Regions from separate parts of the Pseudoduganella sp. GW821-FHT05F09 genome, predicted to be linked through region 1. Evidence: predicted binding sites of a transcription regulator. Region 1 holds the regulator's gene; the other holds the start of a gene.

Region 1 (7,441 bases):
AAGCCAACCTGGACGACCTGCCGGTGGAGGAAGTGTTTATTTCCCACCTGCTCAAATCGAACTGCCTGGTGACCGGCCAGCCGGACTGGGGCAGCGTGCAGATCAGCTACTCGGGTCCGCAAATCGACCAGGAAAGCCTGCTGCGCTACCTGATCGGTTTCCGCGAGCACAACGAATTCCATGAACAGTGCGTGGAACGCATCTTTACCGACATACTGCGCCATTGCAAACCGACCCAACTGGCCGTATATGCGAGGTATACGCGGCGCGGCGGACTAGACATCAACCCCTGGCGCGCCAACTACAGCACCGGCGCCATGCCGTCGAATTTGCGCAATGCCCGCCAGTAAGATTTGATCTATAACTGAACTGTGGCGGGGGCGCGCAATCATGTATCACTTGGCCCGGTTTTGTCTTACAATGAATCAATAAAGGTTGCAGTTTTCAAAGCTGCAGCCGATAACTGAAAAAGACATTCAAAAATCGGCCTATCCGCGTAGTCCCTGACAAAAATCTGGCATTTGTCTTGCATTCGATGCGGAAATGGCTAATATCCCTGCCAGTGCTTATTTAACAACGCTACGGCCTGCCCCAGGCGGACTGCGGCGGATTGCGGAGCCAGCCATGGCGCAAGCGAATTCAAGTTACACGGCAAAAAAACCAGCCTATAATTCTGCTCGCAAGCCACATTTGTGCGCCGCACCATTCCACGTCGCGTTATGAACAACCTGAGCAAAATCCTATCCCTCGAAAACGTCCAGCTCGATCTGGAAGTTTCCAGCAAAAAGCGCGCTTTCGAGCAAGCCGGCCTGATTTTTGAAAACAACTGCGGTATTGCCCGCTCCACCGTGTCGGACAATCTGTTCGCGCGCGAGCGCCTGGGCTCCACCGGCCTGGGCCACGGCGTGGCCGTGCCGCACGGACGCATCAAGGGCATGAAGAGCCTGAAGTCGCCGCTGGCGGCCTTTGTGCGCCTGGCAGAGCCGATTCCCTTCGAGTCGCCGGACGGCAAGCCGGTCAGCCTGCTGTTCTTCCTGCTGATACCGGACCATGTGACCCAGCAGCATCTGGAAATCCTGTCGGAAATCGCCGAAATGTTCTCGGACGACGGCTTCCGCACCGCGCTGGCCAGCGATCCGGACCCGCAATCGGTGTACAGCCGCATCGTGAATTGGCAGCCGAGCTTGCAAGCAGCAGGTTAAAGCAGGTTACACTAGGGTATCTCCACCCTGAACAGACAAGCTTATGCTGCAAACGCCCCTGACGATACAACGGCTGTACGACGACAATCGTGAAACGTTGCAGCTCGGCTGGTTCGCCGGCTTCCCCGGCGGCGAACGCCTGATCTCGGGCGATGTGGCCTCGGCGGCCGACCAGGTCGGCCACTTGAACACCATCCACCCGGGCCGCATCCAGGTGTTCGGGCACCAGGAAATCAATTACTACCAGCGCCTGAAGTCGCTCACGCGCGCCCACGTCATCAGCGAGCTGATCGCTGGCGGGCCGCCTGCGCTCATCATCGCGCAAGGTCTGGAAACGCCCCCCGATATCCTCGCCATCTGCGACGAAAAGAACATTCCGCTGTTTTCCACGCCGCTGCCGGCGGCGCAGGTGATCGACTTCCTGCGCGTGTACCTGTCGAAGAAGCTGGCGCAACGCATCATCATGCATGGCGTGTTCATGGACGTGCTGGGTGTGGGGGTGCTGATCACCGGCGATTCGGGCCTGGGCAAGTCGGAGCTGGGCCTGGAGCTGATTTCGCGCTCGCACGGCCTGGTGGCCGACGATGCGGTGGAGTTCGCGCGCATTGCGCCCAATATGATAGAGGGGCGCTGTCCCGCCCTGCTGCAGAATCTGCTGGAAGTGCGGGGGCTGGGGCTGCTGGACATCAAGGCCATCTTCGGCGAGACGGCGGTGCGCCGCAAGATGCGCCTGAAGCTGATCGTGCACCTGGTGCGGCGCTCAGCGCTGGAGGAGGAAGTGGAGCGGCTGCCGTTCCAGTTCCCTACCGAGGACGTGCTGGGACTCCCGATCCGCAAGGTGGTCATTCCCGTGGCGGCCGGCCGCAATATCGCGGTGCTGCTGGAGGCTGCGGTGCGCAATACCATCCTGCAGCTGCGCGGCATTGATACGCTGCAGGAGTTCATGGAACGCCAGCGGCAGGCCATGAGCGGGGACTGATAAGTCGTCATCCGCCGCCAATTGGTGTGCTAACGCACCTATCGCGTAGTCTTGATGTATCATCTTCAGCTATGCGTATCGTGCTCATCACCGGTATATCCGGCTCTGGAAAATCCGTCGCCCTGAATGTCCTCGAGGACACGGGCTATTATTGTGTGGACAATCTGCCGCCGGCGCTGCTGGCGCACCTGGTGCTGCAGCTGACCGACGAGGGCGCGCAGGCGCTGGCCGTGGCGGTCGACGCGCGCAGCGCCGAGTCGCTGGCCAGCTTGCCGGACGCCGTGCAGGCCCTGCGCCAGCAGGGGCATGACGTCAAGATCATGTATCTCACGGCGAACACGCATTCGCTGGTGGCGCGCTTCTCGGAAACGCGCCGCAGCCATCCCCTGTCGCATGAATTGAAGCCGGGCCAGAATCCGGCCGCGCGCCGCACGCTGATCGAATGCATCTCGGAAGAACGCGAGCGGCTGTCGGCCATCGAGCAGCTGGGGCATGTGATCGATACCTCGGAGCTGAGCGCCAACAAGCTGCGCGCCTGGATCAAGGACCTGGTGCAAAGCGAGAACGCGCCGCTGACGCTGTTCTTCGAGTCCTTTGCTTTCAAGGTGGGCGTGCCGCTGGACGCGGACTTCGTGTTCGATGTGCGGGCGATTCCGAATCCTTATTACGACCTGGCGCTGCGCCCGATGACGGGCCGCGACGCGCCGGTGATCGCCTTCCTGGACGCGCAGCCCAGCGCGGAGGAAATGTTCAAGGATATCCGCGACTTCGTCAGCAAGTGGCTGCCGTCGTTCAAGACCGATAACCGCAGCTATCTGACGGTGGCGGTGGGCTGCACGGGCGGGCAGCACCGCTCGGTGTATATGGCCGAGCGGCTCGCGCGGCATTTCCATCCGACGGAACGTGTGGTGTTGCGGCACCGCGAGCAGTCGTGATGGATCAGGGCGCGTAACCCGCCGTCACAGGTGGCGCAAAGGATGGGCGTGCGCTGGCCACGGCGGCGCGAAAAAGGCCTCCACCATCTCCGGCGTCACCTCCTCCAGCGTGGCGGGCGACCATTTCGGCGCGTTGTCCTTGTCGATCACCAGCGCGCGCACGCCTTCCAGCACTTCTCCATGTTCGAAATTGCGGCGCACCAGGTTGCGCTCCATGCGCAGGCAGTCCGCCACGTCCATCCGCGCGCCGCGCTTCAACAGCTCCAGCGTCACGCACATCATCAGCGGCGAGCGGCTTTGCATGGCTTTCAGCGCCTTCTGCGCGAACGCGCCCTCGTCGCCCGCCAGCGAGGCCATGATGGCCGCCACGCTGTCCGCCGCGAAGTGACGCTCGATGGCGGCGCGTTCGGTTTCCAGCACGCCAGCGCCAGCACTGCCCACGCCGCCCGCAAAGGCCGCGACCGCATCGCGCAGCCCTGCGCCCGGCGTGGCCTGCAGCAGCTCGCCCAGCGCGCTCCAGCGGGCCTCCGGCACGTAGTAGTCCGCCAGGCCCACGTACAGCGCGTCGGCCGCGCCCACGGTCAGCCCGGTCAGGCCCAGGTAGCGCCCCAGGCTGCCCGGCGCGTGCGACAGGAAATGGCTGCCGCCCACGTCCGGGAACAGGCCGATGTTCACTTCCGGCATGGCCATCTTGGTGCGGTCGGTCACGATGCGCACGCCGCAGCCGGGGCCGCCCTGCGAGATGCCCATGCCGCCGCCCATCACCACGCCGTCCATTAATGCGATATACGGTTTAGGGTAATAGTGGATCAGGTGGTTGAGGGCGTATTCCTCGGTGAAGAAGTCCTCCAGCAGCGCGCTGCCGCCCTGCGGCGTGGCGTTGCCCACTTCATGGAAGAAGCGGATGTCGCCGCCGGCGCAAAAGGCCTTCGCGCTGCTGCTGCGGATCACGACGGCGGCCACGGCGGCATCGCCGCGCCAGGCCAGCAGCGCGGCGGTCAGCGCGCGCACCATGGACAGGGACAGGGAGTTGAGCGCCTTGGGGCGGTCGAGGGTGATGATGCCGGCGGCGTTGGCAACCTGGGTGATGACGTGCTCGCTCATGGCTGATTGTCTCAATAATTGTTAGACAGCCATTTTAGCGCGGGCGCAAAAAAGGGCGCCAGATGCGCCCTTTGTTGGGAGTGCCGGTGACCGTCTTATGCGGTGGCGGCAGGCTCGTACGTGTCCGGGAGATGCTTGATGGCGTCGTGGCCATGCTCCTGCACTTTGGCCTTGTACTTCATGACTTGGCGGTCCAGTTTGTCGATCAGCGTATCGATGGCAGCATACAGGTCTTGCGACAGGCTTTCCACGTACACAGTCTTGCCGGACATGCGCAGGTTGATCTCGGCTTTTTGCCTTTTGTCTTTCTCGGTGAGGTTATCTACAGTCAGGATGACAGCAATATCAATAACTTGATCGAAATGGCGCTTTACCCGTTCCAGCTTGTTCTGCACGTATTCACGGATGGCGGGGGTCACTTCGAGATGATGTCCACTGATGGTGAGATTCATACACACTCCTAAAGATAAGGGCTCATGCGCTATCGAATGTTATTTGAGCGCAGGGGAACCCAAGTAAAACTACAAAGCTTTACGCAGACTTACCGGAGGGATTTTCAAGGCTTCGCGATATTTGGCAACAGTCCGTCGCGCAATTACCATGCCCTGTTCTCCCAGCATGTCCGCAATCTTACTGTCGGATAAAGGATTTTTCGGGTCTTCAGCTCCTGTCAGTTGCACTATCAGCGCCCGTATCGCCGTCGAGGATGCTTCTCCTCCTGCTTCGGTGGCGACGTGGCTGCCAAAGAAATATTTCAACTCAAACATCCCATGCGGAGTCAGCATGTATTTCTGAGTTGTTACCCGAGAAATAGTGCTCTCGTGTAGTCCCAGTGTATCAGCAATTTCACGCAACACAAGGGGTCTCATGGCAACCGCGCCATGGCTGAAAAAGTTCTTTTGCCTTTCTACTATCGCCTGCGCCACGCGCAAAATCGTGTCGAAACGCTGGCGCATATTCTTGATCAGCCACTTGGCTTCCTGCAGCTGCGCGCCCATGGCCGACTCGCCCTTGCCCTGCTTGAGCATGTTGGCGTACAGCGCGTTTACGCGCAGGCGCGGCATCACGTCGTTGTTCAAGGAGACCTGCCAGCCATTGCGCGCCTTCTTCACGATCACATCCGGCACCACGTAGTCGGACACGTCGGAAGCGAACTCGGCGCCCGGGTGCGGATTGCACTGGCGTATCACCGCCTGCGCTTCGCGCAGGTCCTCGTCGTCGCAATCGAGGGCTTTTTTCAGCTTGTTGAATTCGCGCTGCGCGAACCAGGCCAGGTGTTTTTCCACGATGCAGATGGCCATGCGGCGCGTGACCAGCGGCACGCCGGGCATGCGCTTGATCTGCAGCGCCAGGCACTCGGAGGCGCTGCGCGCGCCCACGCCGATGGGGTCGAAACTTTGCAGCAGGGTCAGCGCCGTTTGCAGCTCTTCCAGCTCCACGTCCGCCTCTTCCGGCAGGCGTGCATGGATCTCTTCCAGCGGCTCTTCCAGATAGCCGTTCTCGTCCAGCGCGTCGATGATGAGCTCCATCAGCACGCGGTCGCGCGGCTGCTGCACGGTCACGCGCATCTGCTCCATCAGGTGCTCGCGCAGGGTGCAGTGGCTCGCTTCGAGCTGCGGGCGCGAGTCCTCGTCGTCCGGCGCCTTGCTGCGGCCGGCGTCGCTCCAGTCGGTGTCGGCCTCGGCGCCGCTGGCGCTGTCGCCGCCGGCGCCGTCGAAGGGATCGCCCTCGCCGGCCGGCGCGCTGTCCTGCGCCGGCGCGCCCACGTCGGCGGGCGACGCGTCGGCGCCGTCGGACTGGGTCTGGTTGATGGCGCCGTCGCCGAGCAGGCGCAGCGAGCGGTCCAGCGGATCATCCAGGCGCTCCAGCAGCGGATTTTCGCCCAGCAGCTGTTCCAGTTCCTGGTGCAGCTCCAGCGTGGACAGCTGCAGCAATCGGATCGACTGCTGCAGTTGCGGCGTCAGCGCCAGGTGCTGAGAGGTGCGGAGTTGCAGTGACTGTTTCATGGGCTGGGTCAGGAATTACATGCGGAAGTGTTCGCCGAGGTAGACGCGCCGCACCGATTCGTCGGCGATGATGTCGTCCGGACGGCCGGACGCCAGCACGCTGCCCTGGTTGATGATGTAGGCGCGGTCGCAAATGCCCAGCGTCTCGCGCACGTTGTGGTCGGTGATCAGCACGCCGATGCCGCGCTCCTTGAGGAAGCGCACGATGCGCTGGATCTCGATCACGGCGATCGGATCGACGCCGGCGAACGGCTCGTCGAGCAGCACGAAGCGCGGGTTGGTGGCCAGCGCGCGCGCAATCTCCACCCGGCGGCGCTCGCCGCCCGACAGCGACAGCGCCGCGTTCTCGCGCAGCTTCTCGATCTGCAGGTCGGCCAGCAGGCGGTCCAGGCGCTCGTTGATCTCCTGCTTGCTCAGCGCCTTGCCGTTGACCTTCTGGATCTCCAGCACGGCGCGGATGTTCTCCTCCACCGTCAGCTTGCGGAACACCGAAGCCTCCTGCGGCAGGTAGGACAGGCCCAGCGTGGCGCGCTGGTGGATGGGCATGCTCGACACGTCCACGCCGGCGATGTCGATGCTGCCCGCGTCGGACGGCACCAGGCCCACGATCATGTAGAAGGAGGTGGTCTTGCCGGCGCCGTTGGGGCCCAGCAGGCCCACCACTTCGCCGCATTCCACCTGCAGCGACACGTCGTGCACCACCTGGCGCTTGCCGTAGGACTTCTGCAGTCCGCGCACCACCAGGGTGCTGGCGCAGCTTTGCATTGCTTCAGCCATGGTTATTTCCCCGCTGGCGGTTGCTGTACCGGCGCGGCCGGCGCAGCAGGAGCGGCCGGGGCGGCCGGCTTGGGCGTGGACGGCTGGATCACCATGGTGCCGCGGCCGCCGCCGGTCTTGCCTTCGCCGCTGGCGGTGTTGCGCACGCTGAACTGCTCGCGGCGGCTGTCGTAGGAGATGAACTCGCCCGACACTTCGTCGCTCGGCTTGCTGCCTTCCAGGCGGCGCACCTTGGCGCGCACGAACAGCTTCACCAGCTCGTTCTTGCCGTCGTATTCGATGCGCTCGGCCTCGCCTTCCATCCACTGCTCGCCTTCGCCGTCGCGCTTCTGGCGGAAGGTGGTCGGCTTGCCGCCGGCGCTGGTGAGCGTCACGTACTGGTAACCTTGCGGGTCCTTGGTCACGACCGCCTTGGCCGCTTTCATCAGCAGCGTGCCG
Region 2 (7,441 bases), on a different contig from region 1:
TGGCGCGATGGCGACAAGGGCAGGGTGCTGCTCTCCGTGGCCGCGCTGGACCAGCCTTTTTTGCTGGTGAGCTCGCTGCCATACGCGCTGGGCTCGAACGATGTGGGCCTGGACCGGGGCCAGCCCGGCGAGGTGAAGATGGTGCGCTTCCAGAAGCACGGCAGCCGCTTGTTCCTGGTGCAGGACAACACGCGCTTCGTCGCCAACTCGCGCGATGCCGATGAGCGCGCCGCCGTCGCGGAGTCCTTCGCCGGCGCCGTACTGTGGGCTGGCGATATCCTTGCCAGCGACGGCGGCAAGCACCTGGTGGATTTCTCCAGCTTCCTGCTGGCCGACCAGCACGGCGTGGCCAGCCGCCTTGCTGGCGCGAAGCAGGGCGCCTACGGCGTGGATGCGAAGCGTAGCGCCGTGCTGCCCGCGCTGGCCAAGAGCTTCCCTGACAACACCGAACTGGAGGCCTTGCTCACTTTCCAGGGACCGGGCCAGGGCGACTTCGTCAAGCAGGTGGCGGCCGATCCGGCCAGCCTGTCCCTGCGCCAGCACATCAGCCTGGTGCGCCTGCCCGACGCTGCCGCCTACAGCCCGCGCAGCTACCATCCGGCCTCCGGCGGCTTCGACACCGGCTACTACGACTTTGCCACGCCGCTGGCCAAGAGCCTGGACGTGCGCTGGCAAGTGCGCCACCGGCTGGAGAAGTCCGACCCCGCCGCAGTGGCGGCCGGCGCGCCCTCCTCAGTGAAAAAACCCATCGTCTACTACGTGGACCGGGGCGCGCCCGAGCCGGTGCGCAGCGCTTTGCTGGACGGCGCGCGCTGGTGGGCCAGCGCCTTCGAGAAGGCCGGCTTCAAGGACGCTTACCGCGTCGAACTGCTGCCAGAGGGTGCCGATGCGATGGACGTGCGCTACAACGTCATCACCTGGACCCATCGCGCCACGCGCGGCTGGTCCTACGGCAATGCGCTGGCCGATCCGCGCACGGGCCAGATCATCCGGGGCGCGGTCAACCTCGGCTCGCAGCGCGTGCGGCAGGACATCCTCATCGCCGAAAGCCTGCTGGCGCCCTATGGAAAGACCGGCGGCGCCGACAAGCAGAAGCTGGCCGAAGCCATGGCCCTGGCGCGCCTGCGCCAACTGTCCGCGCACGAAGTGGGCCACACACTGGGCTTCGCGCACAACTTCTCGGCCAGCCGCCACGCCAACGGCTCGGTGATGGACTATCCGCATCCCATCCTCAAGCTCGATGCCCAGGGCGGGATCGACCTGCAGGATGCCTACGGTGTCGGCGTCGGCCCCTGGGACGACTACATCGTCAAGCACATCTACGGCCAGTTCCCCGGCGACGAACAGGCTGCACTGGCCAAGCTGCGAGCGGAAGCACGGGCCGCAGGCCTCGAATACACCAGCGACAGCGACGCCCGCTCGGCCGGTTCCGTGCATCCGCAAGGCCTGCTGTGGGACTTCGGCCCGGATTCCATCAAGACCTGGGACGGATTGAGCGCCGTGCGCCGCCGCGCGCTGGAGCAGTTTTCCTTCGACGTGCTGCCCAATGAGCGCCAGGCCGGCGAGCTGGAAGCGCGGCTGGTGCCGGTCTACCTGCTGCAGCGCTACCAGGGCGAAGCGCTGGCGCGCCTGCTTGGCGGCGGCGATTTTGAATACACCACCAGCGGCGACATCAAATCCGGCCTGGCGAAAGGCGGCGTGCGCGTCGTCCCCGCGGGCACGCAGCGCCAGGCCTTGTCCCGCCTGGCGGACACGCTGCGCGCCGAATACCTGGCGTTGCCGGCCAACGTGCTAGACCTGCTCACGCCGCCCGCGCAAGGCTTCGAACGCAACCGGGAATATTTCCAGACCCGGATGGACAGCGTGTTCGACGCGTTGTCGGCAGCGGAGGCGGGCGCCGCGCAAAGCGTTGGCTTCCTGCTGGACGCGGCGCGCATGAACCGCCTGTCCTGGCAGCATGCGCGCGATGCGCAGCTACCCGGTGCGGCCGAGACGGTCGGCCTGCTGCTGCAGCGCAGCTGGAAGCGCGAGCCCGTGCCTGCCGCTATCGTTGGCGGCGAAACGGTGCAGATCGCCGCCAACTGGGTGCTGCTGGACGGCATGCTGAATCTGCTCGAAGCCGGCAAGCTGCACGCAGGCGTGCAAGCCGAACTGCGCGGCGTGGCGGGCGAGTTTGCCGCCTGGCTGGCAAAGAACCCGGGCCAGGGCGCGACGGCCAGCAGCCGCAAACAGGCGATGGAACTGGTGCGCGCCTATCTGACCGATCCCCGCAGCGTGAAGCTGCGCGCCATGCCGGCGGTTCCGCCCGGCGCGCCGATCTGATTATTTGGCGTGCCCGGACACCAGCATGAATGAGGTCTTGATGCCGGCCAGCTCCGGCAGCGCGCCGGGGCTGGACACCTCGGCGCTGTAGTCGCCGCGCACCAGGTCGATCCGGCCTATCCTCCGCAGCACCGCCATGTCCGCCCCGCCGGCGGCGAATTTGCATAGCGAGACGAAGGTCTGGTCGACCACCACCGCGCCGCCCGGCCGGCTCCGCACCACCACACGCACCGGTATGGGCTGGCCCAGCCCTTCGCGCCGCGCCAGCGGTATGTCCGCGTAGCTGGTTTTGCCCTCGCAATAGTCGCCGTCGTAGCGGGTACCGGCCACCTGGCCTATGCGCTGCAGGTCTTCCTTCGCTTGCGGGACGAAGCGCAGGTCGAACTCGTAGCTTTTGTCCACCGGCACCGTAAATGGCACCGTGACCGTGGGCGCCGCCGTGGACAGGGGCAGCGGCGTGTCCGGTATCAGCGGCGAGAACGCGCATAGGCCGGTGATAAACATGCCGACGCCGATGACGGATTTCTGGCACAGCGAGTAAGCGAGAGGACCCATGGCGGCGAGATGCTCCATTTCATTGCAGAGCGCCAAGTATGCCCCGTCTCTGCCGCGCCGTCACCAGCTATTGCGCACCATGAAAGCGCCCTGTCGTGGTGCGCCCGCACCGTTCCATGGCGCTTGGTGCAAACCGGAAACCCCTTGAAATCAAACGCTTAGCAATCCGCACCAAATTGGTACGACTTTTGCTTAAATGCATAGTCTTTATTTAATCATGCATCTTTTTGGGGAGTGGCTGTATGGCTGGTAACAATTCTGGTGCGGACGCGCTGTTTATCCTGCTTGGCGCCATCATGATTTTGGCGATGCATGCGGGGTTTGCGTTTCTCGAGCTAGGCACGGTGCGCAAGAAGAATCAGGTCAACGCGCTGGTGAAAATCCTGGTCGACTTCGCGGTGTCCACCATCGCCTATTTCTTTATCGGCTACGGCATCGCTTACGGCGTGCACTTTTTCTCCAGCGCGGACGTGCTGGCGGCCAGAAACGGCTACGAGCTGGTGAAATTCTTCTTCCTGCTAACGTTCGCCGCCGCCATCCCCGCCATCATCTCCGGCGGCATCGCCGAACGGGCGCGCTTCCATCCGCAGCTGATCGCCACCGCGCTGTTGGTGGGCTTTGTCTATCCCTTCTTTGAAGGCATGGTGTGGAACCACCGCTTCGGCTTCCAGGACTGGCTGCTGCACAGCTTTGGCGCCGAGTTCCATGACTTCGCCGGTTCCGTGGTGGTGCACGCGATGGGCGGCTGGGTTGCGCTGCCCGCCGTGCTGCTGCTGGGCGCGCGCCGTGGCCGCTACATGAAGAACGGCGCCATCGCGGCGCATCCGCCTTCGTCGATCCCTTTCCTGGCGCTGGGCGCGTGGATACTGACCGTGGGCTGGTTCGGCTTTAACGTGATGAGCGCGCAGGCGCTGGACAAGATGAACGGCCTGGTGGCCGTGAACTCGCTGATGGCGATGGTGGGCGGCACCCTGGTGGCCGTGCTGATGGGCAAGAACGACCCCGGCTTCGCCTACAACGGCCCGCTGGCCGGCCTGGTGGCGGTGTGCGCGGGTTCCGACCTGATGCATCCGCTGGGCGCGCTGGTCACCGGCGGCATCGCCGGCGCCATCTTCGTGTGGATGTTCACGCTGGCGCAGAATAAATGGAAGATCGACGATGTGCTCGGCGTGTGGCCCCTGCATGGCTTGTGCGGCGCCTGGGGCGGAATCGCGGCGGGCATTTTCGGGCTGAAAGGGCTGGGCGGCATGGGCGGCGTGGCCTTCGTGCCGCAGCTGCTGGGCACTTTGCTGGGCGTGGCCATCGCCGGCGCCTCCGGTTTCGCCATCTACGGCGCGCTGAAAGCCACCATGGGCCTGCGCCTGGACCCCGAGCAGGAATTCCAGGGCGCCGACCTGTCGGTGCACCGCATCACTTCCACCCCGGAGCGCGAGTCGAACTGGTGATTCCGGCGGCTATGCGCGCCAGCGCATAGCCTTGCTGCCACTTAGCGGTGGATCACGACCAGCAATGCCTTGGCCTCGGTCTTGCCCGCGTTGCGGATGGCATGATCGAGGTCGCCGGGGTAGCGGGCGGTGCCGCCCAGCTTGACCTTCTTCTTGGTGCCGCCCACTTCCAGCTCCATGGAGCCGTGCAGCACCGTCAAATGCTCGGTGGTGCCGGGGTCATGGGCTTGGGACACCAGCTCGCCGCCCGGCGCCAGCGTCAGTTCATACCACTCGTATTTTCCCGCCAGTTCCATCGGACCCAGGATGCGCATCGTGTAGCCGGCGTGCGCACCGGGCAGGGTGGGGGTTTCGTGCGCGTCCAGCACGCGTATGGTTTCGACAATTTTCCCCGGTTCGTCCAATAGCTCGCCGATCGGCACGCCCAGCGCATTGGCCAGGCGCCAGGTGATGGCGATGGTGGGATTGGCCTTTTCGCGCTCGATCTGCGACAGCATGGACTTGGACACGCCCGCTATGCGCGACAGGTCTTCCAGTGTCAGCCCGCGCGCCAGGCGCAGGCGTTGCAGGGCGGCGCCGACTTCCGGCGGGGCGTTATTCGTGGAGGCTGCTTTCATGCGTTTTTCATTCTTCGATATAGTGCAAAGTGTTGCAATGTTCAATGGAGTCCGGTAGGATTCGATATATTGAACTTGAGTTCGAAATAGCGGATTCGAGGAGTGCGGTGAAAAAAGTGGAGTAAACTCCAAGACACTCACAGCATAACCCCACACCACCAAAAGAGGAAGATCATGAGCGACCAAGCAAAAAACGCTTTCTACACCGGCCTGCAGCAGAATCTGGACAGCCTGCGCGAGCAGGGCCTGTACAAGCCGGAGCGCGTGATTGCTTCCCGCCAGGGCGCCGAGGTGGTGGCGCAGGACGGCCGCACGCTGATTAATATGTGCGCCAACAATTATCTGGGCCTGTCCGGCGAAGAGTGGGTGGCCCAGGCTTCCATCGACGCGACCGAAAAATACGGCTACGGCTTGTCCTCGGTGCGTTTCATCTGCGGCACGCAAACGGTGCACAAGGAGCTGGAGCAGGCCATTTCCGCCTTCCTCGGCACCGAAGACACAATCTTGTACGCGGCCGCCTTCGACGCCAACGGCGGCGTGTTCGAGCCGCTGTTCGACGAGAACGACGCCATCATTTCCGATGCGCTGAACCACGCCTCCATCATCGACGGCATCCGCCTGTGCAAGGCCGCGCGCTTCCGCTACGCCCACAACGACATGGCCGACCTGGAAAAGCAGCTGCAGGACGCATCCGGCAAGCGCAACAAGATCATCGTGACCGACGGCGTGTTTTCCATGGACGGCACCATCGCCCAGCTGGACAAGATCGTGGCGCTGGCCGAGCAGTACGGCGCGCTGGTGATGATCGATGAATGCCACGCCTCCGGCTTCATGGGCAAGACCGGCCGCGGCACGCACGAGCATCACAACGTGGTGGGCAAGATCGACATCATCACCGGCACGCTGGGCAAGGCCCTGGGCGGCGCCATGGGCGGCTTCACCTCCGGCCGCAAGGAAGTGATCGACACGCTGCGCCAGAAGTCGCGTCCTTACCTGTTCTCCAACACGCTGGCGCCGTCGATTGCCGGCGCGTCGCTGGAAGTGCTCAAGCGCCTGTCCGCCTCCACCGAGCTGCGCGACCGCCTGCACGAAAACACCGCCCATTTCCGCAAGGAGATCGAGCGCATTGGTTTCACCATCAAGCCGGGCACCCACCCTGTGGTGCCGGTCATGCTGTTCGAAGCGCCCGTGGCGCAGAAGTTCGCTGCACGAATGTATGAGCTGGGCGTTTTGCTCAGCGGCTTCTTCTACCCGGTAGTACCGATGGGCCAGGCCCGCGTCCGTGTGCAGCTCTCCGCCGCCCATACCCGCGAACAGCTGGACACCGTACTCGCAGCATTCGAGCAGGCAGGCCGTGAACTCGGCTTGCTGAAGAACTAAATCAAAGAACAGAAAGAACAGCATGGAACGCATCTTAGTAATCGGCGCCAACGGCCAGATCGGCAGTGAACTGGTGGACGCGCTGGCGCAGAAACACGGCGCCCAGAACGTCATCGCCACCGACATCGGCGCCAACAACGTCTACAACGCGGCACGCTACCAGGTGCTCAACGTATTGGACAAGGAAGCCCTGGAGACCCTGGTGGCTTCCGAAAACATCACCCAGGTGTACCAGCTGGCCGCCATGTTGTCGGCCACCGGCGAAGCGGCGCCGCTGAAAGCCTGGACGCTGAACATGGACGGCCTGCTGAACATTCTCGAAGTGGCGCGCGTGCGCGGCGAGGAAGGCAAGCCGCTGCGCGTGTTCTGGCCGTCGTCGATTGCTGCCTTCGGGCCCAACACGCCGTCGCACGACACGCCGCAGCTGACCATCATGGACCCGACCACCATCTACGGCATCAGCAAGCTGGCCGGCGAGCGCCTGTGCGAGTACTACTTCCTGAAATACGGCGTGGACGTGCGCAGCATCCGCTACCCCGGCATCATCAGCTACAAGTCGCCTCCGGGCGGCGGCACCACCGACTACGCCATCGCCATCTTCCACGCTGCGCTGCGCGGCGAGACCTACCAATGCTTCCTCGGCCCGAAGAGCACGCTGCCGATGATCTACATGCCGGACGCCATCCGCGCGACCGTGGAACTGATGGAAGCGCCTGCGGCGCAGATCAAGGTGCGTTCCTCGTACAATGTGGCGGGCGTGTCGTTCAACCCCGAGCAACTGGCGGAAGCGATTGCGCGCGCCGTACCGGGCTTTAAAATTGAGTACAAGCCGGACAGCCGCCAGGCGATTGCCGACACCTGGCCGCACAGCCTGGACGACTGCCACGCGACGGCCGATTGGGGCTGGCGTGCACGCATCAGCACCGAGGAAATGGTCAAGGACATGCTGGCGAACATCGACGTCAGTCTGGGCCAGGCAGCATAAGCTGCCAATGAGCAGGCCACTATAAACAGGCCACAAGCCTGCGCCACTATAAAAAAGAAAGAGACATCCAATGGACATGAGCGTTTTCGACCTGTTTAAAATCGGCATAGGGCCATCCAGTTCCCACACGGTGGGAC

The links. Region 1 encodes sigma-54, which starts transcription at its own class of promoters, with help from an activator protein. Its sites were predicted from a motif close to TGGCANGNAANCTGCTTT; they were not measured.
Region 2: a site for sigma-54 is predicted at 3,055-3,072, ahead of AC07S4_RS21550 (ammonium transporter). Genes of this name have one in related genera too.

The regions. Positions count from the first base shown of each region.
Region 1 is NZ_JBWKSD010000007.1:89,877-97,317, reverse strand. It holds gene queF (NADPH-dependent 7-cyano-7-deazaguanine reductase QueF) at 1-350, shown strand, start outside; gene AC07S4_RS22190 (PTS sugar transporter subunit IIA) at 720-1,202, shown strand; gene hprK (HPr(Ser) kinase/phosphatase) at 1,246-2,181, shown strand; gene rapZ (RNase adapter RapZ) at 2,253-3,116, shown strand; gene AC07S4_RS22175 (enoyl-CoA hydratase/isomerase family protein) at 3,141-4,220, opposite strand; gene hpf (ribosome hibernation-promoting factor, HPF/YfiA family) at 4,316-4,672, opposite strand; gene AC07S4_RS22165 (RNA polymerase factor sigma-54) at 4,742-6,226, opposite strand; gene lptB (LPS export ABC transporter ATP-binding protein) at 6,242-7,003, opposite strand; gene lptA (lipopolysaccharide transport periplasmic protein LptA) at 7,006-7,441, opposite strand, start outside.
Region 2 is NZ_JBWKSD010000006.1:408,518-415,958, forward strand. It holds gene AC07S4_RS21540 (zinc-dependent metalloprotease) at 1-2,322, shown strand, start outside; gene AC07S4_RS21545 (DUF5625 family protein) at 2,323-2,877, opposite strand; gene AC07S4_RS21550 (ammonium transporter) at 3,120-4,322, shown strand; gene AC07S4_RS21555 (helix-turn-helix domain-containing protein) at 4,364-4,939, opposite strand; gene kbl (glycine C-acetyltransferase) at 5,114-6,319, shown strand; gene AC07S4_RS21565 (NAD-dependent epimerase/dehydratase family protein) at 6,342-7,304, shown strand; gene AC07S4_RS21570 (L-serine ammonia-lyase) at 7,375-7,441, shown strand, end outside.